DNA from 2 places in the Acidovorax carolinensis genome. Region 2 is predicted to be linked to the other one. Evidence: predicted binding sites of a transcription regulator. Region 2 holds the regulator's gene; the other holds the start of a gene.

Region 1 (5,900 bases), 1.6 Mb from region 2:
CCCCACCAAGGACGCGCTGTTCATCGAAGGCGCAGATTCGCCCTACACCAACATCGTTGCAGCCCGCGCAGACCGTGCAAACGACGCGAGCATCGCCAAGCTGATCAAGGCCCTGCACACGCCGGAAGTGAAGAAGTTCATTCAGGACAAGTACAAGGGTGCCGTGGTCCCTGCGTTCTGAGTGCACATCAACCAACTTTTCACGCCTTCCAAAACGCTGCCTTCGGGCAGCGTTTTTTTTGCGCCCGACTGAGGTACTTTCTGCCGTTGCGTCTTTGCGGCAGGTGGTTCGTCAGGCCGCGCTGTGTGGGGATTCTGTCGCGCCATGGCTGTGCAGGCGAAGGCGGGGCATGAGCGCAAAGACCAGGAGCAGGGCCAGATACACGGCGCCCGAAACCCGGTCGCGACTGAGGATGAACTCGGTCAGTGATTGGCTCTGAACGACGAGCGCAAGGCCCAGCTCCGCCGCAATGGAGAGTGCCAATGCCAATAAACCCGTTGCGATGGCTCGGGCGGGATGCCGGATGTGCGGAAAGTGCCGCAAGATGAAGCCGGCTGCAAGGTAGATGACGATGGCCATGACAGGCATCTCGGCCAGCTCGGCCCATCGCTCGCCGATGCGCGGAACGAGCAACGGAACACGGACGACGCCCAGGACAAAACCCGTGCCGAGCACGATGGCGAAGTACACAACGGCCGCAGCGATGGTTTTTTTCATGGGAGCTCGCTTTTCAGTGGGGTGACGGGGTGTCCAGGCGGACGGCTTCCTGATCGCCGGTCACAGGTCGGAAATGGCTCGGGGGTTGCCGATGTTGGCACCGAATCCAATGCGGCTCGATCCGCGTGGCTTGGCCACGGCCCCATGAATGTGCCGTGCATCTGCCAAGGGCCAGGGCCTCAGCCCAGCAAGTCCATCACATCCAGCATCCGCTGCGCCACATCGGCCAGCTTCAGGCCCTTGTCCATGGCGGTCTTGCGCAGTTTTTCATAGGCGGCCTGTTCGCTCAGGCCCTGGCGCTGCATGAGCAGGCCCTTGGCGCGGTCGATGGTTTTGCGGTCTTTGAGCTCGGTGCGGGCGTCGGCCAGTTCGGTGCGCAGGGCCTGCTCGTGCTGAAAGCGCGCCATGGCCACATCCAGGATGGGGCGGATGCGCTGCGGCGCCAGGCCCGCCACGATGTAGGCAGACACACCGGCGGCCACGGCGTCTTTCACATGCGTGGTGTCTTCATCGTTGGTGAACATGACGATGGGGCGGCGGGCGTCGCGCGTGGCCATCACCACATGCTCCAGCGCGTCGCGGGCCTCGCTTTCGGCGTCCACGATGATCAGGTCGGGCTGCAACTGGGCCAGCCGCTCGCTCAGGAACACATCGGCCGGCAGCGTGGCAATGAGGTTGAAATTGTTTTCCAGCAGGCCAATGCGCAGCGCCCGCGAGCGCTCGGCCTGGGTGGCGGCGTGTTCGTCGTCGGGGTCGGCAATGGCCAGGTCGGGGACCACCACCACAATGCGCAGGGCGTCGGTCATGCGTGGGGGTAAGCAAGATTTACGCCACATGCTGGTGCGCCGGTCTGGTGCACAGCACTGGTGCGGGCAATGAACCTGGTGGTCGCCAGGCTGGGTGTGGCACCTGCATTCCGGCTGCAGGCGTGGCCGCGCTGGTCCCGGGTTTTACACTCGGGGCATGAGCTTGCTGATCCTGGGTATTGAATCTTCGTGCGATGAAACCGGCGTGGCGCTGGTCCGCTCTACGGGCGGGGTGGCTGTGCCCACCTTGCTGGCGCATGCATTGCACAGCCAGATCGAGATGCACCAGGCCTATGGCGGTGTGGTGCCCGAGCTGGCCAGCCGCGACCATATCCGCCGCGTGCTGCCCCTGACCGAGGCCGTGCTGGCCGAATCCGGCCAGCGCCTTGCGGACGTGGATGTGGTGGCCTACACCCGCGGGCCGGGCCTGGCGGGCGCACTGCTGGTGGGCGCTGGCGTCGCCTGCGCGCTGGGCGCGGCACTGGGCAAACCGGTGCTGGGCGTGCACCATCTTGAAGGGCATTTGCTGTCGCCGTTTTTAAGTGCCGACCCGCCTGAGTTCCCCTTCGTCGCCTTGCTGGTGTCGGGCGGCCACACCCAGCTCATGCGGGTGGACGGCGTGGGCCGCTACGAACTGCTGGGCGAAACCATTGACGATGCGGCGGGCGAGGCCTTTGACAAGTCGGCCAAGCTGATGGGCTTGGGCTATCCCGGCGGCCCGGCCTTGTCGCGCCTGGCCGAGCAAGGCAGCGCCACGGCCTTCAAGTTGCCGCGCCCGCTGCTGCACAGCGGCAACCTCGATTTTTCGTTTGCCGGTCTCAAGACTGCGGTGCTCACGCAGGCCAAGAAGCTGGGCGATGCGCTGGAAGCGCGCAAAGCCGATCTGGCTGCGAGCACCGAGGCGGCGATTGTAGACGTGCTGGTCAAGAAAACCCTCACTGCACTCAAGCAGACGGGCCTCCAGCGCGTGGTGGTGGCGGGTGGCGTGGGCGCCAACCGCCATTTGCGTGCCCAGCTCAATGCCGCCTGCGCGCAGAACCAGGTGCGTGTGCATTACCCGGAACTGCACCTGTGCACCGACAACGGCGCCATGATTGCGATGGCGGCGGCCATGCGGCTGCAGGCCGGCCAGCAGACGGCCAACCGCGACTATGCGTTTGACGTCAAGCCCCGCTGGCCGCTCGACGCGCTGGCGTCCTGAGTTGCCCGGGCGTTGAACAGCGCCGCCCGGCCCCAACGCTCGGGTGCCATGTGCGCGGCGGTGTGCAGCTTTACGCGGGCTTCACTTTTCCGTATCGGGCAGGACATGACCGCATCGCACAATGGGGCATGCCATGCACGTTGCCTCTTTCCCATGAATGACCATTCCTTTGCCAACACAGGGCGCGCTACGCCCCGCGCGCCCTTTCGTCTGACTGCTTCTGCGGGACATTGGGTATTGATCTCGACAGTGGTGCTGCTGGCTGGCTGTGCCAGCCTGGTGCCGCCCGACAGCCGCCTGCCGCAAACGCCCGTTCCGACGGCCTGGTCCGCGCAAACGCCTGCGGACATGCCCGCCACGCCGCTCGCTCAATGGTGGCAGCGGTTCAACGACCCGCAGCTTACGCGGCTGGTCACGCAGGCCTTGCAGGCCAACACCAGCCTGCGCAGTGCGCAAGCCGCCTTGCAGCAGGCGCGTGCGCAGGTGGATGTGCAGACCGCCGGCCTGTTGCCCAGCGTGGGGGCTTCGGCGTCGGCGCAGCGCAGCCGGGCATCGAACAGCACCGGCAACAGCTTTCAGGCGGGGTTTGACGCCAGCTGGGAGCCCGATGTGTTTGGCCGCCTGCGCAGCGGCGTGAATGCCAGCGAGGCCGATGCACAGGCTGCGCAGGCCAGCCTGGCCGACGTGCAGGTGTCGCTGGCCGCTGAAACCGCCGTGAACTACATCGAGCTGCGCGGGCTGCAGCAGCGGCTGGCCATTGCGCGCAGCAATCTGGCCAGCCAGCAGGAAACCCTGCAGATCACCCAGTGGCGGCTGCAGGCCGGCCTCACCACCTCGCTGGTGGCCGAGCAGGCCCGTGCGGCGGCCGAGCAGACGGCCGCGCAGATTCCGGCACTCGAATCGAGCCTGGCCCAGTCGCGCCACAGCCTGGCCGTGCTGACCGGTCAGGCCCCCCTGGCGCTGGATGCGCTGCTGGCCGACACGGTGGCCGTGCCGCAACCCGCGCAAGACCTGGCGCTGGCCATTCCCGCAGAAACGCTGCGCCAGCGGCCTGACGTGCGCGCGGCCGAGCAGCGCATTGCCGCTGCGCTGGCCCGGGTGTCGCAGGCCGACGCCGCGCGCTACCCCGACTTCAACATCTCGGGCAATCTGGGCCTGCGTGCGCTGACGCTGGGCGCCCTCACCAACGGCGGCTCCATTGCCAGCGCGTTGCTGGCCAGTGTGTCGATGCCGGTGTTCGATGGCGGCGCGGCGCGCGCCCAGGTGCGCGTGCAGGAGGCGGCGCTGGAACAGGCCCGTGTGGCTTACGAGGCCTCGGTGCTCACGGCGCTCAAGGATGTGGAGGACGCCCTGGTGGCCCTGCGCGGAAATCGCGAGCGCCTGGTGCGGTTGCAGGCGGCGGCCGATGCCGCAGGCAATGCGGCCTTGCTGGCGCAGCAGCGCTACAGCAGCGGTTTGATCGACTTCCAGTCGGTGCTGGAAACCCAGCGCACGCTGCTGTCCACCCAGGACAGCGTGGCCACCACCGTGGCCAGCGTTTCGGCCGACCATGTGCGGCTGTACAAGGCGTTGGGCGGCGGCTGGCAATAGCCCCGCAGTAGCCCGCGCCTGCCACCCCAACCGACTCCCACCCCCTACCGAATCTGATGGCCATGACTTCTCCTGAAAAAAACACCGCTGCCGCCAGCCCGTCCACCGCCGCTGCCGACCTGCAAACGCTGATCGGCGGTGGCAAGCCGCGCCGCTGGTGGCAGCGCTCGACCCTGTGGCTGGGCGTGGCGGTGCTGGTGCTGGCGGGCGGCGGCATCACCTACTGGCAGAGCCAGCAGCGCGCCAGCGCAGCCCCGGTGTATGTGACCGAGGAGGTGCGCCGGGGCAACCTCACGCTCAACGTGTCGGCCAACGGCACCTTGCAGCCCACGCGGGCGGTGACCATTGGCAGCGAGCTGTCGGGCACGGTCAGAAACGTGCTGGTGGACGTGAACGACAAGGTCAAAAAGGGCCAGGTACTGGTTGAGCTAGACACCGCCAAGCTCGATGCGCAGGTGCTGCGCTCGCGGGCCTCGCTGGCGGCGGCGCAGGCGCGGCTGGCGCAGGCGGTGGCCACCACCAAAGAGGCGCTGGCCGGCTTTGGGCGGCTTGAAGAAGTGGCGCGCCTGTCGGGCGGCAAGGTGCCTTCGGCCGCAGAGCTTGACAGCGGCCGGGCCACGCTCGACCGTGCCCGGGCCGACGAAGCCAGTGCCCGCGCCTCGGTGGACGACGCCCGGGCAGCGCTTTCCACCGATGTCACCAACCTGTCCAAGGCCTCGATCCGCTCGCCCATCGACGGCGTGGTGCTGACCCGCACGGTCGAGCCAGGCAACGCCGTGGCTGCCTCGCTGCAGGCCGTCACGCTGTTCACGCTGGCCGAAGACCTCACGCGGCTGCGGCTGGACGTGAGCGTGGACGAGGCAGACGTGGGCTCGGTGAAGCTCGACCAGAAGGCCAGCTTCACGGTCAGCGCCTATCCCTCGCGCCGCTATCCGGCCAAGGTCACGCGGGTGTCGTTCGGCTCCACCAAAACCGACAACGTGGTCACCTACATCACTTGGCTGGAGGTGGACAACTCCGACCTGAGCTTGCGCCCCGGCATGACAGCGGCGGCCACCATTACCTCCACCGAGCGCAACGATGTGCTGCTGGTGCCCAACACGGCGCTGCGTTTCACCCCCGCCATTGCGGCGGGGGCGGCAGCCAAACCGGCGTCGTCCGGCGGCGGCATCATGTCGCAGCTGATGCCGCGCATGCCGCGCTCGGGCGCGCGCCGGGCGGGTGGCAGCGGTGAAGCGGCCGACGGTGCGGGCCGGGTGCGCCAGGTGTGGGTGCTCAAGGACGGCACCGCGCACGCCGTGGCGGTGCAGGTGGGCATCAGCGATGGCCGCCGCACCGAGGTCAGCGGCGAAGGCCTGTCCGAGGGCATGGCCGTCATCACCGACCAGCGCTCAGCCGGGGCGGCGCCATGAGCGAGGCATCACCCCTCATCCGCCTGCGCGGCGTGACCAAGGTGTACGGCGAGGGCGCGCTGGCGTTTCAGGCGCTCAAGGGCGTGGATCTGGACATCACCCAGGGCGACTTCGTGGCCATCATGGGCCCCAGCGGTTCCGGCAAATCCACCGCAATGAACACCCTGGGCTGC
Region 2 (5,900 bases):
AAACCCCGCGCGCCCGCCCGCCCCTGCCGCGGCCGCCTCGGCCAGTCCCAATGGCGCGGCACCGGCCGCCGAAGTCACCGCTGCGCGTACCCCCGCCAGCAAGCCTGCGACGGCAGACGCCAAGCCGGCCACCAAGGTCGAAACCAAGCAGGCACCCTCGGCGGACCCGCTGGGCGATCTGGCCAAGGCCCGGTCGGCGGCGGTGGATCCGTTTGATTATTTTGTGCAGGCCGGTGCGTTCCCCAGCCAGTCGGGGGCCGATGCCCAGCGCGCCAAGCTGGCCATGCTGGGCTGGGAGGCCCGCGTGAGCGAGCGCGAACAGAATGGCCGCACCGTGTACCGTGTGCGCGTCGGCCCTTTTTCCAAGCGCGACGATGCCGAGCAGCTGAAGGAAAAACTGGAAAGCGCCGGCGTCGAGTCCGCGATGGTGCGTGTCCAGCGCTAGGATGGCGGCGTCCATCGCCATCGTCTGAACTTTTTCATGGGGGCGTTCTCACACCCCCAGACCAGAACAAGGAGTGTCCCTTTCATGAAACGCCGCGAGTTTTCCCTGTCCACCGCTTCGGTGGTTGCCTCTTCCGCCCTGACCCTGCCGCTGGCCACGCCGGCCATGGCACAGGCGCGCCAGTTCAAGGAGGGCAAGGACTACACCAAGCTCGCCAAGCCGTTGACGCCCGATGCGCCCGCCGGCAAGGTGGATGTGATCGAGTTCTTCTGGTACAGCTGCCCGCACTGCAATTCCTTTGAGCCCACGCTGGATGCCTGGGTCAAGGCGGCCCCCAAGGACCTGAGCATCCGCCGCATTCCGGTGGCGTTCAATGCCAGCTTTGTGCCGCAGCAAAAGCTGTATTTCACGCTCGAAGGCATGGGCAAACTCGATACGCTGCACGCCAAGGTGTTCCGCGCCATCCATGTCGAAAAGCTCAAGCTCGCCAAGGACGAGGACATCTTTGCCTGGGTGGCCCAGCAGGGCGTGGACGCCGCCAAGTTCAAGGAGGTCTACACATCCTTCACCGTGGCCAGCCAGGTACGCCGTGCCTCGGCGCTGCAAGAGGGCTATGGCGTGGAGGGCGTTCCCTCGATGGGCGTTGCTGGCCGGTTCTATACCGATGGCACCATGGCCGGCAGCATGCAGACCGTGCTGCAGGTGGTGGAGTATCTGGCGGGCGTGGCGCGCAAGGGCTGACCCCGCAGTGCCCACCCGTTCGAGAAGCCCGCGACTGCGGGCTTTTTTATGGGCTGCAGCGCCCGTGCATGGCTACAATCCGTGCAAGATTCGTGCCTCATGAAAAATAGATTCCTCTCGATCCTGCTGCTGACGGCCCTGGCCTGCGCCCCTGGCGTGGGCCTTGCCGAAAAAGCCGACCGCAACAAGCCCATGAACATCGAGGCCGATGCGTTGCGCCACGATGAGCTCAAGCAGACCAGTGTGTTCACGGGCCGGGTGGTCATGACCAAGGGTTCCATCGTGCTGCGGGGCGCGCGGCTCGATGTGCGCCAGGATGCCGATGGCTACCAATATGGCGTGGTGACGGCCGAGCCAGGCAAGCGCGCGTTCTTCCGGCAAAAGCGCGACACCCCGGCCGGCGCACCCGACGAGTTCATCGAAGGCGAGAGCGAAATCATCGAGTACGACGGCAAGGCCGACAACGTGCGCTTCATCACCCGCGCCGAGATGCGCCGCTATCGTGAATCGGTGGTGACCGATGACGTGTCGGGCGCCGTCATCGTCTACAACAACCTGACCGACGTGTTCACGGTCGATGGCCAGAAAAAGTCGGCTGCAAGCGCGCCGGGCGATGCACCCGCCCCGGGCGGACGCGTGCGCGCCGTGCTGTCTCCGGCCAAGGAGCAGCCTGCCGGCGTTGCGGCCCCGGCGCCGGCGGCCAGCGGTCCGGTGCTGCGTCCCAGCAACTCGCTCGGCGGTGCAAGCAAGTGAGTGCTGCGACGGTGAATACAGGTCAAGGCCCAGATACCCAGGCGGGCAGCCGCCTGGAAGTCGAGCACCTCGAAAAATCCTATGGCAGCCGCAAGGTCGTCAAGGACGTGTCCCTGGTCGTGCAAAAGGGCGAAGTGGTGGGGCTGCTTGGCCCCAATGGCGCGGGCAAGACCACCTCGTTCTACATGATCGTTGGCCTGGTGCGCTGCGATGGCGGTGATATCCGCATCGATGGCCACTCGGTGGCGAACATGCCGATCCACCGGCGTTCGCGTCTGGGGTTGTCCTATCTGCCGCAAGAGGCGTCGATCTTTCGCAAGCTGAACGTCGAGGAGAACGTGCGCGCCGTGCTGGAGCTGCAGCGCGGCGACGATGGCAAACCCTTGCCCGGGCCGAGATTGAAGCGCGCCTCACCGCCTTGCTGCAGGAGTTGCGCGTGGACCACCTGCGCGAATCACCGGCCCTGGCCCTGTCGGGCGGTGAGCGCCGCCGGGTCGAAATCGCCCGTGCCCTGGCCACCCAGCCGCGCTTCATCCTGCTCGACGAGCCCTTTGCCGGCATCGACCCGATCGCGGTGATTGAGATCCAGCGCATCATCGGCTTTTTGAAGGCGCGCGGCATCGGCGTGCTGATCACCGACCACAACGTGCGCGAAACGCTGGGCATCTGCGACCACGCCTTCATCATCAGCGATGGTCGCGTGCTGGCCCAGGGCACTCCGTCCGAAATCGTTGACAACGCCGAGGTGCGTCGGGTGTACCTGGGCGAACATTTCAGGATGTGATGAAACCGGGTCTTTCGCTGCGCGTTTCGCAGCACCTGTCGCTCACGCCGCAGTTGCAGCAATCCATCCGGCTGTTGCAGCTGTCGACGCTGGAGCTGTCGCAGGAAGTCGAGCAGATGCTCGATGAAAACCCGTTTCTGGAGCGCACCGCCGAAGAAGCGCCGCGCGAGGAATTTGGCCTGGAGGCGGCCGACACCCCCGCGCAGGCCGACGACTACAGCGCCGATGACGCTATGTATTCAGGAGCTGCTGGCGCAAGCAGTACAAGCGCTGAGGGCCAAAATGATGCTGAAACCCCCAGCGCCAGCGCGGATGAGCCCGACTGGAGCGGCGACGGCACCGTGGAAATGGCGCCCAACGATGCCGAGTGGGGTGGCGATGCACCCGCCCGCAACCGCAACGACTCCGACGGCGACGAGGCCGATGCCACCGAGCTGGCGCGCTCGCACGAGTCGCTCACGTCCTTTCTGCACCGTCAGGCCCTGGCGCTGCGCCTGTCCGAGATCGACCGCGCCGCGCTGCGTTTTCTGATCGAATCGCTGAACGACGATGGCTACCTCGAAGAACCACTTGAAGAGCTGGCCACGGGCCTGGCCGGCGAGGGCAACCTGGAGCAGATCGACGAGCTGGTGCACCGTTTCACCGTGGCGCAACGCCTGCTGCAAAGCCTGGAGCCCGTGGGCGTGGGCGCGCGCAACCTGGCCGAATGCCTGACGCTGCAGCTGACCGCCCTGGCCGCCGATGAAAACAGCGCGATCGACCCCGACACCGTGCAGACCGCTCTGCGCATCTGCCAGCAGCCGCTGGAGATGCTGGCGCGCCGCGACATCCGCCGCCTGACGCAGCTGTGTGGCGATGGCGAGGAGCGCACCCGCGCCGCCATGGCGCTGATTGCCCGCCTGGAGCCGCGCCCCGGCCGCCGCTTTGCCGATGTCGAGCGCAACATCATCGTGCCCGACGTCATCGTGCGCAAGGCGGGCCGTGCCAACGGCCGCGATGGCCAGCACAACTTCATCGTTCAGCTCAATCCCGACGTGATGCCGCGCCTGCGCGTGCACGACATCTACGCCGGCGCTCTGCGCGGTCACAAGGGCGGCGAGGGCCACCAGGGCATGCAGCAGCGCCTGCAGGAGGCGCGCTGGTTCATCAAGAACATCCAGCAGCGCTTTGACACCATCCTGCGCGTCTCCCGCGCCATCGTCGAGCGGCAGAAGAATTTTTTCACCCACGGCGAGCTGGCCATGCGCCCGCTGGTGCTGCGCGACATCGCCGACGAGCTGGGCCTGCACGAGTCCACCATCAGCCGCGTGACCACCGCCAAGTACATGGCCACGCCGATCGGTACCTATGAGCTCAAATACTTCTTTGGCTCGGGCCTGGGCACCGAGACCGGCGGCAATGCCTCCAGCACGGCGGTGCGTGCGCTGATCAAGCAGTTCGTCGCCGCTGAAAACCCCGCCAAGCCGCTGTCCGACAGCCAGATCGCCGAGATGCTCAAGGAGCAGGGCATCGAGTGCGCGCGCCGCACGGTGGCCAAGTACCGCGAGGCGCTCAAGATCGCGCCCGCCAACCTGCGCAAGGCGCTCTAGGCACACCCCCGCTTGGGGCGCATGGCGCCCCCTGTGCGATTCTTTCGTTTATCTACCCGCCGTACCCACCATGGCCCGCATCGTTTTCGACCTTCCCCCGCATTTCGGTTTTGCCACCGAGATGCAGATCTACATCAGCCACGTCAACCAGGGCGGGCACCTGGACAACGCACAGCTGCTCACGTTGGTGTCCGAAGCGCGCGTGCGCTTCTTCCAGTCGCTGGGCTACCCCGAGGCGGACGTGGGCGGCCTGTCCATCGTGGTGGGCGACATCGTGGCGCAGTACAAGTCCGAGGGTTTCCACGGCGAGACGATGCGCGTGGAGATGGCGCCAGCGGACTTCAACCGCTATGGTTTCGACCTCGTCTTTCGCATGACCGAGAAGACATCGGGCCGCGAGGTGGCGCGCGGCAAGATCGGCATCGTCTTCATCGGCAAGGCAGACCGCAAGGTGGCGCCGATTCCCGAGTCCATCCGCCAGTTGCTGCTGCTCAAGGCCTGAGCGCGTATCCTTTCGCCCAGTCTTATGAACCAACTCCAACTTTTTCTTCCCTGCGCCGCCGGCGTCGAGAGCTATCTGGCCGACGAGGTGCACGCCATCACCGGCCTCACGGGGCAAGACCTGCTCACCGGCCGGGGCGGCGTGCTGCTGCGCGCGTCGTGGCGCGATGCGCTGCTGCTCAACCTGCACAGCCGCCTGGCGCAACGCGTGCTGGTGCAGCTGGCGCACCGTCCCTATCGCTCTGAAAACGACCTGTATGCCGCCGCCAGCGATGTGGCCTGGGAGATCTGGTTCACCACGCGCCAGACCTTCAAGGTCGAAGTGACGGCCCAGCACAGCCCGCTGCAGAGCCTGAATTTCGCGGGCCTCAAGGTCAAGGACGCCGTGGCCGACCGCTTTCGCGCCAAGACCGGCGTGCGCCCCGACGTGAACACGCAGTGGCCGGACGTGCGCATCCACCTGCACCTGACCACCGACGAGGCCACGATCTACATCGACACCTCGGGCGAGCCGCTGTTCAAGCGCGGCTGGCGCGAGGACAAGGGCGACGCGCCGCTGAAGGAAACCCTGGCCGCCGCCATGATTGCTGCGAGCGGCTGGGACCCGCTGGGCGACCACCCGGTGCCGCTGTACGACCCCTGCTGCGGCAGCGGCACCATCGCCATCGAGGCCGCGCAGATCGCCTGCCGCATCCCGGCGGGCATGTTGCGCCGCTTTGCGTTCGAGAAGATGCTACCGTTCCAGACGCATGTCTGGAGTGCTATCAAAATCGAAGCTGAAAGCGCAATCCAGAAAAGCGCTGTGCCCCTATTTGGCAGTGATGTGGCCCACCGCATGGTCGATTTTGCGCAGCGCAATGCCGAGCGCGCCGGGGTGGCCGATGCGGTGCAGCTGCGCGGCGGCGATGCCCTGCAGCGCATGCCGCCCTGCGAGCAGCCCGGCGTGATGCTGCTCAACCCGCCCTATGGCGAGCGCATTGCCGCTGCTGGCACCGCCGGGCAGAACGCCAATGAGCGCGCGGCCGAGCGCGCCCTGGGCGCCAGTGTGGGCCGCGAAGCCGCGCACACCGACGATGGCGGCGAATTC

The links. Region 2 encodes sigma-54, which starts transcription at its own class of promoters, with help from an activator protein. Its sites were predicted from a motif close to TGGCANGNAANCTGCTTT; they were not measured.
Region 1: a site for sigma-54 is predicted at 1,534-1,551, ahead of CBP34_RS05920 (ANTAR domain-containing response regulator). Genes of this name have one in related genera too.

What each region holds. Positions count from the first base shown of each region.
Region 1 is NZ_CP021361.1:1,273,717-1,279,616, forward strand. Features, by position in the region: gene CBP34_RS05910 (MetQ/NlpA family ABC transporter substrate-binding protein) at 1-181, shown strand, start outside; gene CBP34_RS05915 (hypothetical protein) at 293-718, opposite strand; gene CBP34_RS05920 (ANTAR domain-containing response regulator) at 898-1,524, opposite strand; gene tsaD (tRNA (adenosine(37)-N6)-threonylcarbamoyltransferase complex transferase subunit TsaD) at 1,682-2,725, shown strand; gene CBP34_RS05930 (efflux transporter outer membrane subunit) at 2,879-4,315, shown strand; gene CBP34_RS05935 (efflux RND transporter periplasmic adaptor subunit) at 4,378-5,727, shown strand; gene CBP34_RS05940 (ABC transporter ATP-binding protein) at 5,724-5,900, shown strand, end outside.
Region 2 is NZ_CP021361.1:3,844,875-3,850,774, reverse strand. Features, by position in the region: gene CBP34_RS18100 (SPOR domain-containing protein) at 1-445, shown strand, start outside; gene CBP34_RS18095 (thiol:disulfide interchange protein DsbA/DsbL) at 530-1,186, shown strand; gene lptA (lipopolysaccharide transport periplasmic protein LptA) at 1,286-1,939, shown strand; partial or broken gene lptB (LPS export ABC transporter ATP-binding protein) at 1,936-2,723, shown strand; gene CBP34_RS18080 (RNA polymerase factor sigma-54) at 2,723-4,312, shown strand; gene CBP34_RS18075 (acyl-CoA thioesterase) at 4,383-4,814, shown strand; gene CBP34_RS18070 (THUMP domain-containing class I SAM-dependent RNA methyltransferase) at 4,839-5,900, shown strand, end outside.